2 regions of the Pseudarthrobacter sp. NPDC058119 genome follow, and region 1 is predicted to be linked to the other one. Evidence: predicted binding sites of a transcription regulator. Region 1 holds the regulator's gene; the other holds the start of a gene.
The links. Region 1 encodes LexA, which represses DNA repair genes until DNA is damaged. Its sites were predicted from a motif close to TCGAACANNTGTTCGA; they were not measured.
Positions count from the first base shown of each region.

Region 2: the regulator LexA is predicted to act here: its motif matches at 4,453-4,468, upstream of ACFVTD_RS11105 (shikimate dehydrogenase).

Region 1 covers NZ_JBHVTN010000002.1:580,478-589,205, reverse strand. Annotated here, with positions in the region: gene hisH (imidazole glycerol phosphate synthase subunit HisH) at 1-444, opposite strand, end outside; gene hisB (imidazoleglycerol-phosphate dehydratase HisB) at 441-1,067, opposite strand; gene ACFVTD_RS07660 (histidinol-phosphate transaminase) at 1,130-2,248, opposite strand; gene ACFVTD_RS07655 (LysM peptidoglycan-binding domain-containing protein) at 2,318-2,668, opposite strand; gene lexA (transcriptional repressor LexA) at 3,025-3,759, shown strand; gene ACFVTD_RS07645 (ATP-dependent DNA helicase) at 3,824-5,881, opposite strand; gene hflX (GTPase HflX) at 5,874-7,451, opposite strand; gene ACFVTD_RS07635 (class I SAM-dependent methyltransferase) at 7,888-8,511, shown strand; gene dapF (diaminopimelate epimerase) at 8,483-8,728, opposite strand, start outside.
Region 2 covers NZ_JBHVTN010000004.1:237,023-245,750, forward strand. Annotated here, with positions in the region: gene ACFVTD_RS11085 (AEC family transporter) at 1-712, shown strand, start outside; gene ACFVTD_RS11090 (ATP-dependent DNA ligase) at 765-1,853, shown strand; gene ACFVTD_RS11095 (MFS transporter) at 1,984-3,303, opposite strand; gene ACFVTD_RS11100 (IclR family transcriptional regulator) at 3,534-4,388, shown strand; gene ACFVTD_RS11105 (shikimate dehydrogenase) at 4,543-5,424, shown strand; gene ACFVTD_RS11110 (bifunctional sugar phosphate isomerase/epimerase/4-hydroxyphenylpyruvate dioxygenase family protein) at 5,424-7,295, shown strand; gene pcaH (protocatechuate 3,4-dioxygenase subunit beta) at 7,347-8,219, shown strand; gene pcaG (protocatechuate 3,4-dioxygenase subunit alpha) at 8,225-8,728, shown strand, end outside.

The DNA of each region.
Region 1 (8,728 bases):
GGTGTTCCAGCCCATGTGCGGTACGACCTCAGCCGGAAGTGCCTCCACCTTTCCGGGCCATTCACCGATGCCCTGGGCTTCGGTGCCGTGTTCCACGCCGGCTTCGAACAGGACCTGCAGGCCAACGCAGATGCCAAGCACCGGACGTCCGCCGGCCACGCGCCGGCCGATGAGCCGGATGCCGTCCACGGCTTTGAGTTCGCGCATCACGGTTTCGAACGCGCCGACGCCGGGCACCACCAGGCCGTCCGCGTTCAGGACATCCTCCGGTTTGGCGCTCAGGATCACTTCCGCGCCGGCGCGCTCGAGGGCGCGTACCGCGGACCTGACGTTCCCGGAACCGTAGTCAAGCACCGTGACGGTGGGCTTGCCCTCGGGTGACGGCAGCCTGCGCGACGCCGAGGGGTCGATGATTGCCCCGTCCCTCAGTTCCTGGCCACTCACAGCGCACCCTTGGTGGAGGGAATGCCCTCAACCCTGGGGTCGGGTTCGACGGCGGCGCGGAGGGCGCGGGCAAAGGCTTTGAATTGGGCTTCAACGATGTGGTGGGGGTCCCGGCCGGCCAGCACGTTCATGTGCAGACAGATGCCGGCGTGCAGCGTGATGGCTTCAAACACATGCCGGGTCAGGGAGCCGGTGAAGTGGCCGCCAATGAGGTGGTATTCCTGGCCGGCGGGCTCACCGCCGTGCACCAGGTAGGGGCGGCCGGAAACGTCCACCACTGCGTTCGCCAGGGCCTCGTCCAGCGGCACCGTGGCCTCACCGAACCGGCGAATGCCCGCTTTGTTGCCGAGGGCGGTCCGCAGGACTTCACCGAAGGTGATGGCGACGTCCTCAACGGTGTGGTGGACGTCGATGTGGGTGTCCCCGGTGGCCTTGACCGTCATGTCGATCAACGAGTGCTTGCACAGGGCCGTCAGCATGTGGTCGTAGAACGGCACCGAGGTGTCGATGTCCGAGACTCCCGTGCCGTCCAGGTTGATCTCCACGAGTACGGAGGACTCGCTGGTGGCACGCTCCATGCGGGCGGTCCGGGCTGCAGCCGTATTCGATCCGGTTGAACTCATGGTGAAGGGATCCTTTGTGGGAGAAGAAGTGGTTCAAGGCGTCCAGCGCCGCAATATCCAGTCTAGGCGTGAAGCGCGGCGTGGCCGGCAAGGATGCGTTCCAGGGAGGCCAGGAACGCTGTGGTTTCCGCCTCAGTGCCCGCCGTAACCCGGAGGTGGCCGGGGATGCCCACATCCCGGATGAGCACGCCGGCGTCAAGGAGTTCCTGCCAAACCTGGTGCGGGTTTTCCAGGCCGCCGAAAAACACGTAGTTGGAGTCCGACGCTGCGGGCTTAAGTCCCATCCGGATCAGCTCGGCCACGATGCGGTCCCGCTGCTTCTTGATGTCCTGGACGTCGGCCATCAGCGCTTCGCGGTGTTCAAGGGCCGCAAGGGCGGTGGCCTGGGTGATGGCGGACAGGTGGTACGGCAGGCGCACCAGCCGCAGGGCATCGGCCACCTCGGGGGCGGCGGCCATATAGCCGAGCCGTGCACCGGCCAGGGCGAAGGCCTTGCTCATGGTGCGGGAGACGATGAGCCGCTCACGGCCGGGCAGGAGCGTCAGTGCGCTGGGCGTTCCGTCGTGTGCGAACTCGTGATAGGCCTCATCGACGATGACGATGGCCTGGCTGTCCGCGCCGGCGTCGTAGACAGCTTCCACGACGTCCAGTCCGAGCCCGGTCCCGGTGGGATTGTTGGGCGAGCAGAGGAACACGATGTTCGGCTGGAGTTCCTTGACCTGGCGCGCGGCGGACTCGGCGCTGAGGTCATAGCCTTCCGCGCGTTCCCCGGTGATGTACTGCGTGTCCGTTCCGCTGGCCAGCAACGGGTACATGGAGTACGTGGGCGGGAAACCGAGGGCGGTGCGGCCCGGGCCGCCAAACGCCTGGAGGATCTGCTGCAGGACCTCATTCGAACCGTTCGCTGCCCACAGGTTGGTTTCGTCGAGCCCATGCCCGAGGTATTCCGCCAGGGCCTTACGCAGCGCCGTGAACTCGCGGTCCGGGTAGCGATTGAGGCCCGCGGCGGCTTCCGTAACGGCAGCGCTAATGGCTGCCCGCACATCGGCGGGAACACCATGGGTGTTTTCGTTGACGTTCAGCAGGATGGGGACGTCCAGCTGGGGGGCCCCATAGGGAGTCAGGCCGCGAAGGTTGCTGCGGAGGGGAAGCCGGTTCAGACGTTCTAGCTGCTGGTTCACCTGAACAGTTTAGTTGCCGCGGCAACCGCCGGAAAATGTGACGGTTGCCGCCCAGCCCCGGCAGCCCACTCAGTGCGTGGGAACGAACAGCTGCTGGCCCGGAAGGACGGTGCCGGCGTCGAGGTTGTTGAGCTGGACGATGTCTGCCACGACGTCGCGGGCGTCCCGGTCCGGCGCAACCGTACCGGCAATGGCCCACAAAGACTGTCCGGGCTGTACCGTCACCGTAACGGTGGGGGTCACTGCGAGGTCCGCGGCCGAGTCCGAGGCCTTGGCCGGGGAATGGAAAAACCCGGCGAGTGACAGCAGGAGAACAGCCAGGACTACGAGCGGAACCCCGATCAGGACGATCCTCCCCCGGCGGGTCAGCCGCAGGGGTGCAGACGAAGGTGAAACCTGGTGAAGTGATAAAGCTGACATGAACTAAGCCCTCCTGGACTTGCCGTGCTGCCCGGGTGTCCGCCCGCCAACGCCCTTGCCGTTCCATACCGCCGCCGCGCAATCTTCCGGCCGCGTATTCGAAGGAGGCATCTACTGGTTAGAACACATATTCGAACTTTGCTGATTTAGTTTTAGCACCTATCAACGAACATTGTCGAGACTCGCTAGAACAAATGTTTGAAAAAGCACTATGGCTGGCCTAGTTTTGGAACCAGGAACAACCACTCCTGAAGTTGATCAGCAGGGTCTGACAATGGCAGCGGGAGTCCTTCCACCGGAACCGCGGAACAGCGCCCGGCGGAAGGTTTGGCGGCAAGCGAAAGGCAATGGCGAATATGGCAGCAGCAGCCGCCGGGGGCAGGACCGCCCCGCAATCCAAGAGGACCACCAAGGGGCTGACTCCCCGGCAGAAGAAGATCCTCGAGACCATCCAGCGCTCCGTTAACGAGAACGGGTATCCGCCGTCCATGCGGGAAATCGGCGACACGGTGGGCCTTGCCAGCCTGTCAAGCGTGACCCACCAGCTCTCGCAGCTGGAAAAGCTGGGCTACCTTCGGCGCGACCCCAAGCGGCCGCGTGCCATGGAAGTGTTGATGCCGCTCACGCTCGATGGCGGGGGCAAAGGTGGGGGCACGCCTGCCGCGCCCCAGGCCGCAGGAGGCGGCGCCACAGTCACGGAGCTGCCCACCGCACTGGACACAGCCATGGTTCCGCTGGTCGGCCGGATTGCCGCCGGTGGCCCCATCCTTGCCGAACAACTCGTCGAAGACGTCATGCCGCTGCCCCGCCAGCTGGTTGGCCAGGGTGAACTTTTCATGCTCAAGGTGGCCGGCGATTCCATGGTGGATGCCGCCATTTGCGACGGCGACTGGGTAGTGGTGCGGCGCCAGGCCGACGCCGCCAATGGTGACATTGTCGCTGCTCTGCTGGATGACGAGGCCACCGTAAAGACCTTCCGCCAGCGCGATGGCCACACCTGGCTGCTGCCGCAGAACACCCAGTACGAACCGATCCTGGGTGACCATGCCACCATCATGGGCAAGGTCGTCTCGGTCCTGCGTTCGCTCTAGCCCCCGAACGCCTGCGCGGCATCCGCGCAGGCGCTGTCCGGCGGTTCCCAGGACGCGCCGGATCTCAGGACGCGTGGGCGCCCAGCCTGCTGAGGGCTGCCAGCGCCTTGGCGCGGTCAGTGGTGGCCCAGAACGGCGGGAGGGCGCCGCGCAGGAATCCCGCATAGCGTTCGGTGGCCAACCGCGAGTCCAGGACTGCCACCACGCCTTTGTCGCCGGTTGACCTGATCAGGCGGCCGGCCCCTTGGGCGAGCCGTATGGCAGCATGTGTGGCGGAAACAGACATGAAACCGTTTCCGCCTGCGTGCGCCACGGCACGCGAACGCGCCGTCATGAGTGGGTCGTCCGGCCGCGGGAAGGGGATGCGGTCAATCACGACCAGCCGGCAGGATCCACCGGGAACATCAACGCCCTGCCACAGGGACATGGTTCCGAAGAGGCAGGTGTCCGGTTCGTCCGCGAATTGTTTGACCAAGGCGGTCATGGTCGACTCCCCCTGGCAGAGGACAGTCATGCCGAGCTTCGGGCGGAGGGCATCGGCAGCTTCCTCAGCCGCCCGCCGCGACGAGAACAGGCAGAGCGCTCCCCCGTTGGAGGCCTTGATGAGCGCTTCGAGTTCGGCCAGGGCCTCCGGGGAGACACCCCGGCCAGGCTTGGGCAGGTGGCCGGCAACGTAAAGAATGCCCTGTTTCGGGTAGTCAAAGGGCGATCCAACATCCACGCCCGTCCAGCTGGGCGCGCCGTCACCAAGCAGGCCCAGGCCTCCTGCGGCCGGTTCGAACGCGGAACCGATCGCCAGGGTGGCAGAGGTCAGCACGACGGTATGGTCGGCGAAGAGCCCTTCCCGGAGCCGCCCGGCGACGGAAAGCGGTGCAATGTTGACCAGGACCGGAGCACTGTCATCGGGCTGCGAATAGCCTTGGCCCGGATCGAAGGTGCTCGCGCGGGAGAACCACACCACCTCCCGGTTTTCCCGGGCGGCGATCAGCCGCTCGCAAAGTTCCAGGATGAGCATTAGCCGGGAACGCGCCAGCTGCCGCCCGCCGTCGGCCGTGGTGTTGCTGTCCCCTTTGGAATCGGACAACGCAGCCCGGCACGCTTCACGCAACTGGTCCACGCAGTCGAGTTGCTCATCGTTCAGGCCGTTGGGGAGCAGCCCGTTGGGCGCGCCCGCGAGGGCCATTTCCAGGTTGGCAGCTGCGGCGTTCAGCGCATCAACGGTAATGGCGGTATGTTTCCGCGCGCCGGAAGCGGCGGCGTGCACCATGGCGACGGACAGCTGCCCGGACACGGCACCGGTCACCCTGTCCTGCAGTTCGTGGGCTTCGTCCACCACCACGACGTCGTATTCGGGCAGGACTGCCAGTCCCTCAAACGCGCTCACGGCCAGCATGGCGTGGTTGGTCACCACCACGTCGGCCTCGGCGGCATCCTGCCGGGCAAGCTCGCTGAAGCATTCGGCGGCCATCGGGCATTTTTGGGCCCCGAGGCATTCCATCGAGGTAACGGAAACCTGCCGCCATGCACGGTCGGTCACGCCAGGCAGCAGCTCGTCGCGGTCGCCGGTGGCCGTCTTCTCCGCCCACTCGCGCAACCGCACAACTTCCTTGCCCAGCTGCGACGACGGTCCGCCCACCGAGGCAGCAAAGTGCGGAACACTGGTGTCCTCCCCCAGGGAGAACAGCTGCCCTTCCGACGGTTCCTCGGACGGGAACCCGCCTTCAAGCTTGTGGCGGCACACGTAGTTGGACCTGCCCTTGACCAGGGCCACCTTGACCGGCCGGTCCAGCGCCGGCGTGATGTTCTTCAGTAGCCGGGGCAGGTCCCGCCCCACAATCTGGGTCTGGAGCGCCAGGGTCGCCGTGGAGACCAGCGCGGGCTTGTTGCTTTCCAGGGCATGGGCGATCAGCGGTACCAGGTAGGCCAGCGATTTGCCGGTGCCGGTGCCGGCCTGGACCAGGAGGTGGTTTCCGGTTTCGATGGCCCGGGCCACCTGGCGGGCCATTTCGTGTTGTCCGGTGCGGCTTTGTCCGCCCATGCCGGCGACGGCGCGGTCGAGCAGTTCGATAACGAACTGCTCGCCGGCCGTCTGCGCAGCTTCGCCGGCAGCGGGATCAGTCATTGACGACGAATTGTTCCAGTTCGGACGCGAGGCCCTCCCGGACCATCACCGCAGCCCTGGTCCCGGCTTCGATGTGGTCCAGGCTGAGGATCTCGGCGTCTGACTCGTGGAGCTTGCTGATCAGGTCTCCGCGGTCGTAGGGAATAAGCAGCTCCATCTTGACCGATGGCCGGGGAATGGATTCGCTGATGGCCTTCAGCAGTTCCGGGATGCCCTCCCCGGTCCTGGCCGAGACCACCACGTGCCGCGGCTCGCGCTGTTTCAGCCGCTCCACCACGAAAGGGTCCGCCGCATCGGCCTTGTTCAGGACGATGATCTCAGGGACCTTGCGCGCGTCGACTTCGCTGAAGACCTTCCGGACCGCAGCGATCTGACCTTCGGGATCGGGGTGCGAAACGTCCACCACATGCAGGATCAGGTCCGAGTCCGCCACCTCTTCCAGGGTGGAGCGGAAGGCTTCCACGAGCTGGGTGGGCAGCGAGCGGACGAATCCGACGGTGTCGGCCAGGGTGTACCCCAGGCCGTCAGCGGTTTCGGCCTTGCGGACAGTGGGATCCAGCGTGGCGAACAGGGCGTTCTCCACGAGGACTCCTGCGTCCGTGAGCCGGTTGAGCAGCGAGGACTTGCCGGCGTTGGTATACCCGGCGATGGCCACGGAGGGTACTTCATTACGACGGCGGTTGGCCCGTTTGGTCTCGCGTGCCGGCTTCATTGCGGCGATTTCGCGCCGCAGCTTGGCCATGCGGGTACGGATCCGGCGCCGGTCCAGTTCGATCTTGGTCTCACCGGGACCACGCGAGCCCATGCCGGCGGCGGCGCCACCCACCTGGCCGCCGGCCTGGCGGGACATCGACTCGCCCCAGCCGCGCAGGCGGGGAAGCAGGTATTCCAGCTGCGCCAGTTCCACCTGTGCCTTGCCTTCGCGGCTCTTGGCATGCTGGGCGAAGATGTCCAGGATCAGGGCTGTCCGGTCGATGACCTTGACCTTGACGATGTCTTCGAGGCCGCGGCGCTGGGAAGGTGCCAGTTCGGCGTCCACCACCACGGTGTCCGCGCCGGTGGCCATGACGATGTCCTTCAGTTCCTGGGCCTTGCCGGAACCCAGGAACGTCCCGGGGTCCGGCTTGTCGCGGCGCTGCACCAACCCGTCGAGGACCTCCGAACCGGCGGTCTCGGCCAGGGCGGCCAGCTCGCGCAGTGAGTTTTCGGCGTCGGCCAGCGTCCCCTCGGACCAAAGCCCGGCCAGGACCACGCGTTCCAGGCGCAGCTGCCGGTATTCAACCTCGGTGACGTCCTCAAGCTCGGTGGACAGACCCGCCCTGCGGCGCAGTGCACGCCGTTCCTCGAGGTCCTGTTGGTCGCCGTCGTACGTTGAATGTTCTTCGTCGAGCCGGGAAATGGCTTGGGCCTTGCCAAACACGGCCTTTCCGCTGCCGCCTTCACCGCCGGACGTGCCGGCATTCCTGGCGGGGACGTCCTTGGCGAGGATCCGGTCGATGACAGCCTGGATCTCCTGCGGACTCATGTCCTGGGTGGCTGGATCGGAACCGGAATTGGGCTGGCTGGTCATGGTCTCCTTTGAAGATTCGGCAGTTCCAGAATAGTGCTGATTGGCTCGATGTTGATAAGTATTCGCGCTGGGCTGACGGCCTGCGGTCATTCAGTTCTCCTGGTTGTTTCGCCGCCGGCTGCGATGCCGGGGCTTGAGGGCCGCGTCAGGACGGCGGCAGGGCTGGAAAAGCCGGACCAAGGGCGCGAAGTGCAGCAGGGGGCTGACTTTCGAGTTGTGTCCGGCGGCCGGGCGGGCGGAAAAGCCTGGCCGGTGCGCAAAGCGGAAGGTACGGAAACCTGCGTCGCTGCGGGACGGACTGTCGCGGGAGGACAGTGTGCGGGACGGGCGCGGCCCGTACCAGCTACTCGAAGATCAGGAACATGTACGCCAGCGTAGCAGAGCGGCTGCGGGCCGGTTTCCCATTACGCTGCAGGGGGAACTACTCTGGCCAGTTATGGAGTCCGCACACTATTTCAGCCCGTCACCTGCCGGCCCCTTTACCAGGAAGCCCCTGACGGTGGAATTGGCCGGTGAGGCGCGGCGGCTCCAGACCTCCCAGGGGATCTTCAGTCCCGACGGCATCGACAAAGGCACCGCGGTGCTCCTGGCCGGCGTCCCGGCGCCGCATCCCAAGGGAAACCTGCTGGACATCGGATGCGGCTGGGGACCCGTGGCGCTCACCATGGCGCTGCTGGCACCCGCTTCCAGGGTCTACGCCGTGGACGTCAACGAACGCTGCATCACCTTGACCAACGAGAACGCTGCCGCACTGGGGCTGGCCAACGTCGTCGCCAGCACCCCCGGGTCCGTGGATCCGGAGATCCGCTTCGACACCATCTGGTCCAACCCGCCCATCAGGATCGGCAAGGACGAACTGCATGCCCTGCTCAAAATGTGGCTGCCGCGCCTGGCAGAGGGCGGGACGGCATGGCTGGTGGTGCAGAAGAACCTGGGCTCCGATTCGCTTCAGCGCTGGCTGGCGGCCGAACTGGACAGCTCCTTCACCGTGACCCGCGAGTCGACGGCAAAGTCCTTCCGGATCCTGGCGGTCAGGAAAGCGTCCCACTCGCCACGATGACGGCGGGGCCGCTGAGCTCCACATGCTCGTGCCCGCCGGGGCCGGCAAAGAACTTCACGCCCACCACTCCGCCGGGAACGTGGACCCGCCAGGCGTCCGGGGCTTCCGCGCCGGCCCAGTGCCTGATGGCGACGGCGGCAGCGCAGGCACCGGTCCCGCAGGACTGGGTCTCCCCCACGCCGCGCTCGTGCACCCGCATGGTCACGGATCCCACTCC
Region 2 (8,728 bases), on a different contig from region 1:
GGCGGCGGCCACCGCGCTGTTATACGTGGCTGCCAGCCGGATCTGGTTCCGGCGCCCCCTGGCCGAGACTGCGGTGGGCGCCATGGCCGGCTCCTACGTCAACGCCAACAACATCGGCATCCCCATCACGCTCTACGCCCTGGGGGATGCCACCCCGGTGGCCCCGGTCCTGCTGGTCCAGCTCCTCCTGTTCGCCCCGCTGGTCCTGACCCTGCTGGACCTGGACCAAGCCGGCCGCTTCTCGCCCCGGCTGCTGCTCACGCAGCCCTTCCGCAACCCCATGATCATCGCCTCGCTCCTCGGCGTGGTCCTGGCGGCGTTCCACGTCCAACTGCCCGCCCCGGTGATGGCGCCGCTCACCCTGCTGGGCGGCGCGGCTGTCCCGGTGGTGCTGCTGGCCTTCGGCATGTCGCTGCGCGGCACCAGGATGCTCCGAAGCGGCGGGCACACGGCCGAAATCCTCACTGCCACGGCGCTGAAGTCCGCTGTGATGCCTGCCGTGGCATACGTCGTCGGGCGCTTCCTGTTCAACCTGGACCACCACATGCTCCTGGGCGTGGTGCTCATGGCGGCGCTGCCCTCGGCCCAGAACGTGTTCCTGTTCGCCAGCAAGTACGGGCGCGGGGTGGCCGTGGCGCGGGAAACCATCCTGCTCTCCACGGCCGCCGCCGCGCCGGTGCTGGTACTGGTCGTCTGGCTGCTGGCGGCCTGAAGCGGGCGCGCCGCCCTACCGCCCGGGCGGCCGGCCGGGCAAGAATGGGCACATGGAACTTCCCGTGATGCCGCCCGTCCCGCCCATGCTCGCCAAGGCCGTCAGCGGCATCGACGGCATCCCCGGCAGCGGAGGCCTCAGCTACGAACCCAAGTGGGACGGCTTCCGCTCCATCATTTTCCGTGACGGCGATGACCTGGAGATCGGCAGCCGCAACGAAAAACCCATGACCCGCTACTTCCCGGAACTGGTAGCCGCGCTCAAGGAAAACCTGCCCCCGCGCTGCGTGGTGGACGGCGAGATCATCCTGGTGGGGACATCCGGGGACCGGCTGGACTTCGACACGCTGCAGCAACGCATCCACCCTGCCGCCAGCCGGGTAAAGATGCTGTCGGAACAGACTCCCGCAAGCTTCGTGGCCTTCGACCTCCTGGCCCTGGGTGACGACGACTACACCGGACGGCCCTTTTCGGAGCGCCGGGCCGCGCTGGAGAAGGCGCTCGCCGGCAGCAACGCACCGGTCCACCTCACCGCCGCCACCACGGATAAGGACACCGCCGCGCAGTGGTTCGAGCAGTTCGAGGGGGCCGGCCTGGACGGCATCGTGGCCAAGCGGCTGGACGGCCGGTACGAGCCGGACAAGCGGGTGATGTTCAAGGTCAAGCACGAGCGGACCGCGGACTGCGTGGTGGCCGGCTACCGCCTGCACAAGAGCGGGCCGGACGCTATCGGCTCGCTGCTGCTGGGGCTCTACAAGGACGACGGCGGCCTGGCCAGCGTGGGCGTGATCGGCGCCTTCCCGATGAAGCGCCGGCAGGAGCTGTTCCAGGAACTGCAGCCGCTGGTGACGGACTTCGACAACCACCCCTGGGCGTGGGCAAAGCAGGAGGAAGGCGAACGGACGCCGCGCAACGCCGAGGGCAGCCGCTGGAGCGCCGGGAAGGACCTGTCCTTCGTGCCCCTGCGGCCCGAACTGGTGGTGGAGGTCCGCTACGACCATATGGAGGGCGACCGGTTCCGCCACACCGCCCAGTTCAACCGCTGGCGGCCGGACCGGGACCCGGAAACCTGCACGTACGCACAGCTGGAGGAGCCGGTGAACTTCGACCTCGCCTCGGTACTGGAGACCGGCCGGAGCTAAGGGCGCCGTGCATTCCTGCCCAGTTACTCCCGCTTCCCCCCGGCGCCACCGCACGGAAAGCCCGCCGCCCCTGGTTTTCGAGGAGGCGGCGGGCTTTTGTGGCTATGTAACTGGGCGGGAGTGAACGCTCCTACTTCAGGCCGAGCAGCTTGGTGGGCGTCCGGAAGGACTCCCGGGCCGTCAGGGCGGACACGGCTGCAACGGCGCAGATGATGGCGGTGAAGATGCTGATCTGGACCCAGCCGCCGGGCTTGATGCCGCCCATGGCAGCAACGATTGCCGGGGCGAACCCTGCCATCAGGAAGCCCAACTGGGTGCCGATGGCCAGGCCGGAGAAGCGGACCTTGGTGCTGAACATCTCGGCGTAGAAGGACGGCCAGACGGCGTTGGCTGCTGCGTAGCCGCCGGAGAAGTAGCCGATGGCGGCAAGGAACATCAGCGGGACGCTGCCGGATTCCAGGCTGAGCAGGAACACGGGGGTCAGGATGGCGCTGGCCAGGGCACCGTAGATGAAGACGGGCTTGCGGCCGATCCTGTCCGCCAGCATTCCGAAGAGCGGCTGCGTGCCCAGGGCCACGATATTGGCGGCCACGACCAGCCAGAGGGTGGTGGTGCCGTCCACGCCGGCCACGGTCTTGGCGTAGCTGATGGCCAGGGTGCCGAACACGGTGGAGACGGCGGCGATGAAGGCGCAGCAGATGACGCGGAGGACGTCGCGCCAGTGGCCCTTGAGCAGGTCCGCGACGGGAAGCTTGGCGATCTCGGCGTTCTTCCGGGCTTCCTCGAACGCGGGAGGTTCGTGCAGGGTGCGGCGGATGAGGAACGCCACCACGACCACGACGGCGCTGAGCCAGAAGGGGATGCGCCAGCCGATGCCGAACTTGATCTCATCCGGCAGTGCCAGGACGGGGATGAACACCAGGGCGGCGAGGATCTGGCCGCCCTGGGTGCCGGTGAGGGTCCAGGAAGTGAAGAAGGAGCGGCGGTTGTCCGGGGCGTGCTCCAGGGTCATGGAGGAGGCGCCTGCCTGCTCGCCTGCCGCGGAGAGGCCCTGGCAGAGACGGGCCAGCACCAGCAGCGCCGGAGCCCACCAGCCGACGGTGTGGAAGTCGGGCAGGCAGCCGATGACGAAGGTGGAGGCACCCATGAGCAGCAGGGTGAACATCAGGACCTTCCGGCGTCCCACGCGGTCGCCGAAGTGGCCCAGGATGATGGCGCCGATGGGCCGTGCCACGTAGGCGAACCCGAAGGTCGCGAAAGACATTATGGCGGCGTTCGCATCGGCATTGGGGAAGAAGACCGTGGGGAAGATCAGTGCTGCGGCGGAGCCGAAGATGAAGAAGTCGTAGTATTCGACGGCGCTGCCCAGGAAGCTGGCGACGGCGGCCCTCTTGGGCGTCCCGGCGTTGGTGAGGGCGCCCTCCCCGGCGGACGGAAGTGTCTGGCTCATGGTGTTCCTTTGGTGTGACGACATTGTCGCGGATGGATCTGGGGGTCGCAGCCGCCGTTGCCTTGGTGCGGGCGGGGGTGCGGCTGGAGTCCGGTGGAAAGACCCGGCAGGGGTAGCCACATGGTGGGAGCTACTTGTGCGATACAGAAACTATGACTGTGAGGACAGTCACCTGTCAAGGAAATAATCACCATCTAGAAATAGCTCTCACATTGTGGCAATATCAAGACATGAGTGTGAACCAAGCCACAATCAACGACGACGTTCAGCCGGACCCTGCCGCGCTGGCCGGGGAGCCCGATGGCGGAGCCGGCGCGGGGGCGAAAAAGGCGGACCGGACCGACATGGTGGGCAAAGCCCTGGGCCTGCTGGTACTGCTGGGAGAGGAGCCGCGCGGTGCCAGTGCCGCCGAGATATCCCGCCGGGCCGAACTGCCGTTCAGCACTACCTACCGCCTGCTCGGATCGCTGGCACGCGACGGATTCGTGGACTATGAGCCGGATGGCCGCCGGTACCACCTTGGCCTCCGGATCTTCCAGCTGGGCCAGCGCGTTTCCAACCACCACGGTTTCGCCGGCACGGCCATGCCGGTGTTGCGCAGGGTGACCGCCGAAACCGGCGAGGCTACCATCCTCAGCGTCCGCGACGGCCTCCACCATCTCACCGTCAGCAAGGTGGACGGCCCGCAGATCTTCCGCGTGACCAGCGATCCCGGCCACCTGGGCTCCCTGTCCACCACCGCAGTCGGCAAGGCCCTGGTGGCATTTGCTGAGGACGCGGAGCGCGAAAAGCTCCTGGCGGAGTTGCCGCTCGAGCCGCTGACCGGGAAGTCCATCACGGACCGGGAGGCGTTCAGGGCCGAGATTGCCCAGGTCCGCCGGCAGGGCTACGCCGTGATGGACGAAGAGAATGAGGCCGGCATGCGGGCGGTGGCGGTGCCGCTGCTCAACAGCCAGGGCCATGCCTTCGCCTCACTGGCGACGGCGGTTCCCGTCTTCCGGCTGGACCTGGAGGACTTGATTGCCCATGTTCCGCTGCTGCAGGAGGCCGCCGCCGAGCTGGCGGCCAGGCTGCCGCAACGCTAGCGGACCTGGAGTCGAAGCAACTTTACGCCCTAATTTGTTCGTATAAAGAACATTAGTGCGATAAGTGAACATCTGTTGTACTGTAATCCCTATCACCCCGCAGCGCGGCCAGAGTTCCGCGCCTGCCCGGTGCCGTACCAAAGGAGCTGCACGCATGAGCATTCGAACTGAGTCCTACCTGGTGGGACTGGTCGGTGACGGCGTCACGCCATCGCTCACGCCGCCCATGCACGAACGGGAAGGTGACGTGCAGGGCCTGCGCTACCTGTACCGGCCCATCGACCTGCTCGAGCTGGGATTGACCGGAGAGGCGGTGGGCGACATCCTGCGGAGCGCCCGCACCCTGGGATTCAACGGGTTGAACATCACCCACCCGTGCAAGCAACTGGTCCTGCAGCACCTTGACGAGGTCAGCCCGGACGCGCGCCGGCTCGGTGCAGTGAACACCGTGGTCATCCGGGACGGCCGCTTCATCGGCCACAACACGGACTTCTCCGGCTTCGCCTCCGCCCTGGCATCGGGCCTGCCCGGCGCCCGGCTGGACCGCGTGGTGCAGCTCGGCGCAGGAGGTGCCGGCTCCGCGGTCGCCTACGCCCTGCTCAGCGCCGGCGTGCAATCCCTGGACCTGGTGGACATGGATCCCCAGCGCGCCGCAGAGCGCGCCGCCGAACTGGCAGGGTTCTTCCCGGGCCGCACCGTCACGGCACGCACGACGACGGAGCTGCCGCAGCTGATGCACGCGGCCGACGGCCTGGTGCACTGCACGCCGGTGGGCATGGCAGCCCACCCGGGAGTTCCGCTGGATATGGACTTGCTGGAGCGCCGGCATTGGGTGGCGGACATCGTCTACCGCCCCATCGACACCGAACTGGTCCGCGGCGCCCGCGCCAAGGGCTGCGAGGTCCTGGACGGCGGCCGGATGGCGGTAGGCCAGGCAGCCGACGCCTTCCGGATCTTCACCGGGCTGGACGCCGACCCGGACCGGATGCGCTCACACTTCCTGGAACTCGTGGCCGCCGAGGAGGTGGCCGCCTGATGCGCACCGGAATCGCCACCGTCTGCCTCTCCGGCACCCTCAAGGAAAAGATGCAGGCCTGCGCCATCGCCGGCTTCGACGGGATCGAGATCTTTGAACAGGACCTGGTCACGTCCCCGCTCAGCCCCGAGGACGTGCGGAAGATGGCCGCGGACCTGGGCCTTGGCCTGGACCTGTACCAGCCGTTCAGGGACTTCGACGGCGTCACGCCGGACCTGCTCAAGGCCAACCTCCGCCGCGCGGAGGCCAAGTTCAAGCTCATGGAACGCCTGGGCATGGACACCATCCTGGTCTGCTCCAACGTAGCTACCGCAACCATCGACGACGACGGCGTCCGCGCCGAACAGCTGGCGCAGCTGGCAAACCTGGCCGGGGACCACGGCGTCAAGGTGGCCTACGAGGCCCTGGCGTGGGGCAAGTACGTCAACGACTACGAGCACGCCCACCGCTTGGTGGAGATGGTGGACCACCCCAACCTGGGCACCTGCCTGGACTCCTTCCACATCCTCTCCCGCGACTGGGAAACATCCCACATCGAGGCGTTCAACCCGGAGAAGATCTTCTTCGTCCAGGTGGCGGACGCCCCCAAGCTCTCCATGGACGTGCTGTCCTGGAGCCGCCACTACCGGGTCTTCCCGGGCGAGGGGCAGTTCGAACTTGCCAGGTTCATGGGGCACGTGGTCCGCGCCGGCTACACGGGGCCGGTTTCGCTCGAGGTCTTCAACGACGTCTTCCGCCAGTCCGACGTGGAACGCACCGCCGTGGATGCGATGCGCTCCCTGATCTGGCTGGAGGAGCAAAGCGCCAAATGGCTCGCCGGCACCGAAGCCGCGCCCGGCAACGCAGCAGCGCTCCGCCGTCGTTATCCCATGGAACTGGCCACCCTGCCCAAAGTGAACGAGCCCGCCGGGTTCAACTTCGCCGAGGTCAAGGCCGACGACACCGTCCAGTTGGAGAAGCTCCTGGGCCAGCTCGGTTTCCAGTTCGAAGGCCGTCACCGGACCAAGGACGTCCAGCTCTGGACCATGGGCCAGGCCCGGGTGATCATCAACGAACAGGCGGCGCAGCACGCGGAACCGGCCATCGCCGCGCTGGGGTTCGACGTCGATTCCCCCGTCATTGCCTCAGCGCGCGCCCAGCAGCTCAAGGCCCCCGTGGTGGCCCGGAAGGTCCAGGCGGACGAGGAAGTGTTCCAGGGCATCGCCGCACCTGACTCCACTGAAATCTTCCTCTGCCAGGGCAGCCCGGACGGCACGGCGGCGTGGACGCACGAATTCGGCGAAGGGCTGGAACACCCGTCCGCCGGAACCACGGCGGTCATTGACCACGTCAACCTGGCCCAGCCGTGGCAGCACTTCGATGAAGCTGTCCTCTTCTACACCAGCGCCCTGGCCCTGGAGCCGCAGCCCTTCGCCGAGGTTCCCAGCCCCAGCGGCCTGGTGCGCTCGCAGGTCATGCAGACCTCTGACGGCGCGGTGCGGCTGGTCCTGAACCTCGCCCCCATCCAGCAGGCCCGGAACGAGGCCCGCAAGACCTACCAGGAACACATTGCCTTCGCCGTGGAGGACCTGGTGGCCACCGCCCGTGCCGCCCGGGAGCGCGGCCTGGAATTCCTCCAGATCCCTGCCAACTATTACGAGGACCTGGACGCCCGGTTCGATCTGGAACCCGGATTCCTGGCCACGCTTCAGGAGCTCAACCTGCTCTTCGACCGGGATGCCGACGGCGAGTTCCTGCACTTCTACACCGCGACCGTGGGCAGCGTGTTCTTCGAAATGGTGGAACGCCGCGGCGGCTACGACGGCTACGGCGCACCCAACGCCCCGGTGCGGCACGCGGTCCAGTACGACTCGCTGCACCGCACCACTTAAACCCGCACCACCCAGACGCAACACACCCAACAGATCAGAAAGGAGCCAGCCGTGAAGGACGACATCAACGCCGAGCTGGAGTCGGAGGAGCTCGTGCCCCCGGCCGAACCGAAGGCTGCCCACCAGCCCCTGGACCAGGCCAGCGAGTCGCAGGCGGACCTCAGCGCAGAGATCAACGCCATCGGCGAGGCCTACCGGCGCGCGCTCAAGGACGGCGGCCAGCCGGAGATCCAGCCCCGGCTGGACTACCCGCCGTACCGCAGCAGCATCCTGCGCCACCCCACCAAAAGCCTGCAGCACGCCGACCCGGAAACCATCGAGCTCTACTCGCCGGCCTTTGGGCACCAGGACGTGCACGCCCTGGAATCGGACCTGACCATCCAGCACAACGGCGAGCCCCTCGGTGAGCGGATCATCGTCACCGGCAAGGTCCTGGACGGCGACGGCCGGCCGGTGGCGGGCCAGCTCGTGGAGATCTGGCAGGCCAACTCCTCCGGCCGCTACATCCACAAGCGCGACCAGCACCCCGCGCCCATCGACCCCAACTTCACGGGAATCGGCCGCTGCATCACGGGCCCGGACGGCTCCTACCGGTTCATCACCATCAAGCCCGGCGCGTACCCGTGGAAGAACCACCTGAACGCCTGGCGGCCGGCACACATCCACTTCTCGCTGTTCGGCACCGAGTTCACCCAGCGCATCATCACCCAGATGTACTTCCCCGGTGACCAGCTGTTCCCGCTGGACCCGATCTACCAGACCATCGTGGACCAGGATGCCCGCGACCGGCTGGTGGCCACCTATGACCACAGCATCACCGAGCCCGAATGGGCGCTGGGCTACAACTGGGACATCGTCCTGACCGGCCCGAAGCGGACCTGGACCGAAAACGAGGCGCTCGGCGCCGCAGGCGACGAGGAGTAGGAAAGATGACCAAACTGGTACCCACCCCCGGCCAGACCGTGGGCCCGTTCTACGGCTACGCGCTCCCGTTCGAGAAGGACAACGAACTCCTGCCCCCCGGCTTCCCGGGCTCCATCCGCCTGCAGGGCACCGTGTACGACGGCGCCGGCCACACCATCCCGGACGCCATCCTGGAAATCTGGCAGCCGGACGGCGAGGGCAAGGTTGTCCAGCGCACCGGTTCCCTGGTCCGCGACGGCTACACCTTCACCGGCTGGGGCCGCGGCGCCGTCGGCAACACGGGCGTCTTCACCTTCACCACCGTCAACCCCGGCCCCACCAAGCCCGGCGCGGCGCCGTTCATTTCGGTGGCGCTCTTCGCCCGCGGCCTGACCAACCGGCTGTTCACCCGCATCTACCTGCCGGAGGACACCGAGGCACTGGCCAACGACCCCCTGCTCAGCTCACTGGACCCGGAGCGCCGCCAGACGCTCATCGCGCGCCGCGACGCTGACGGCGGCCTCACCTGG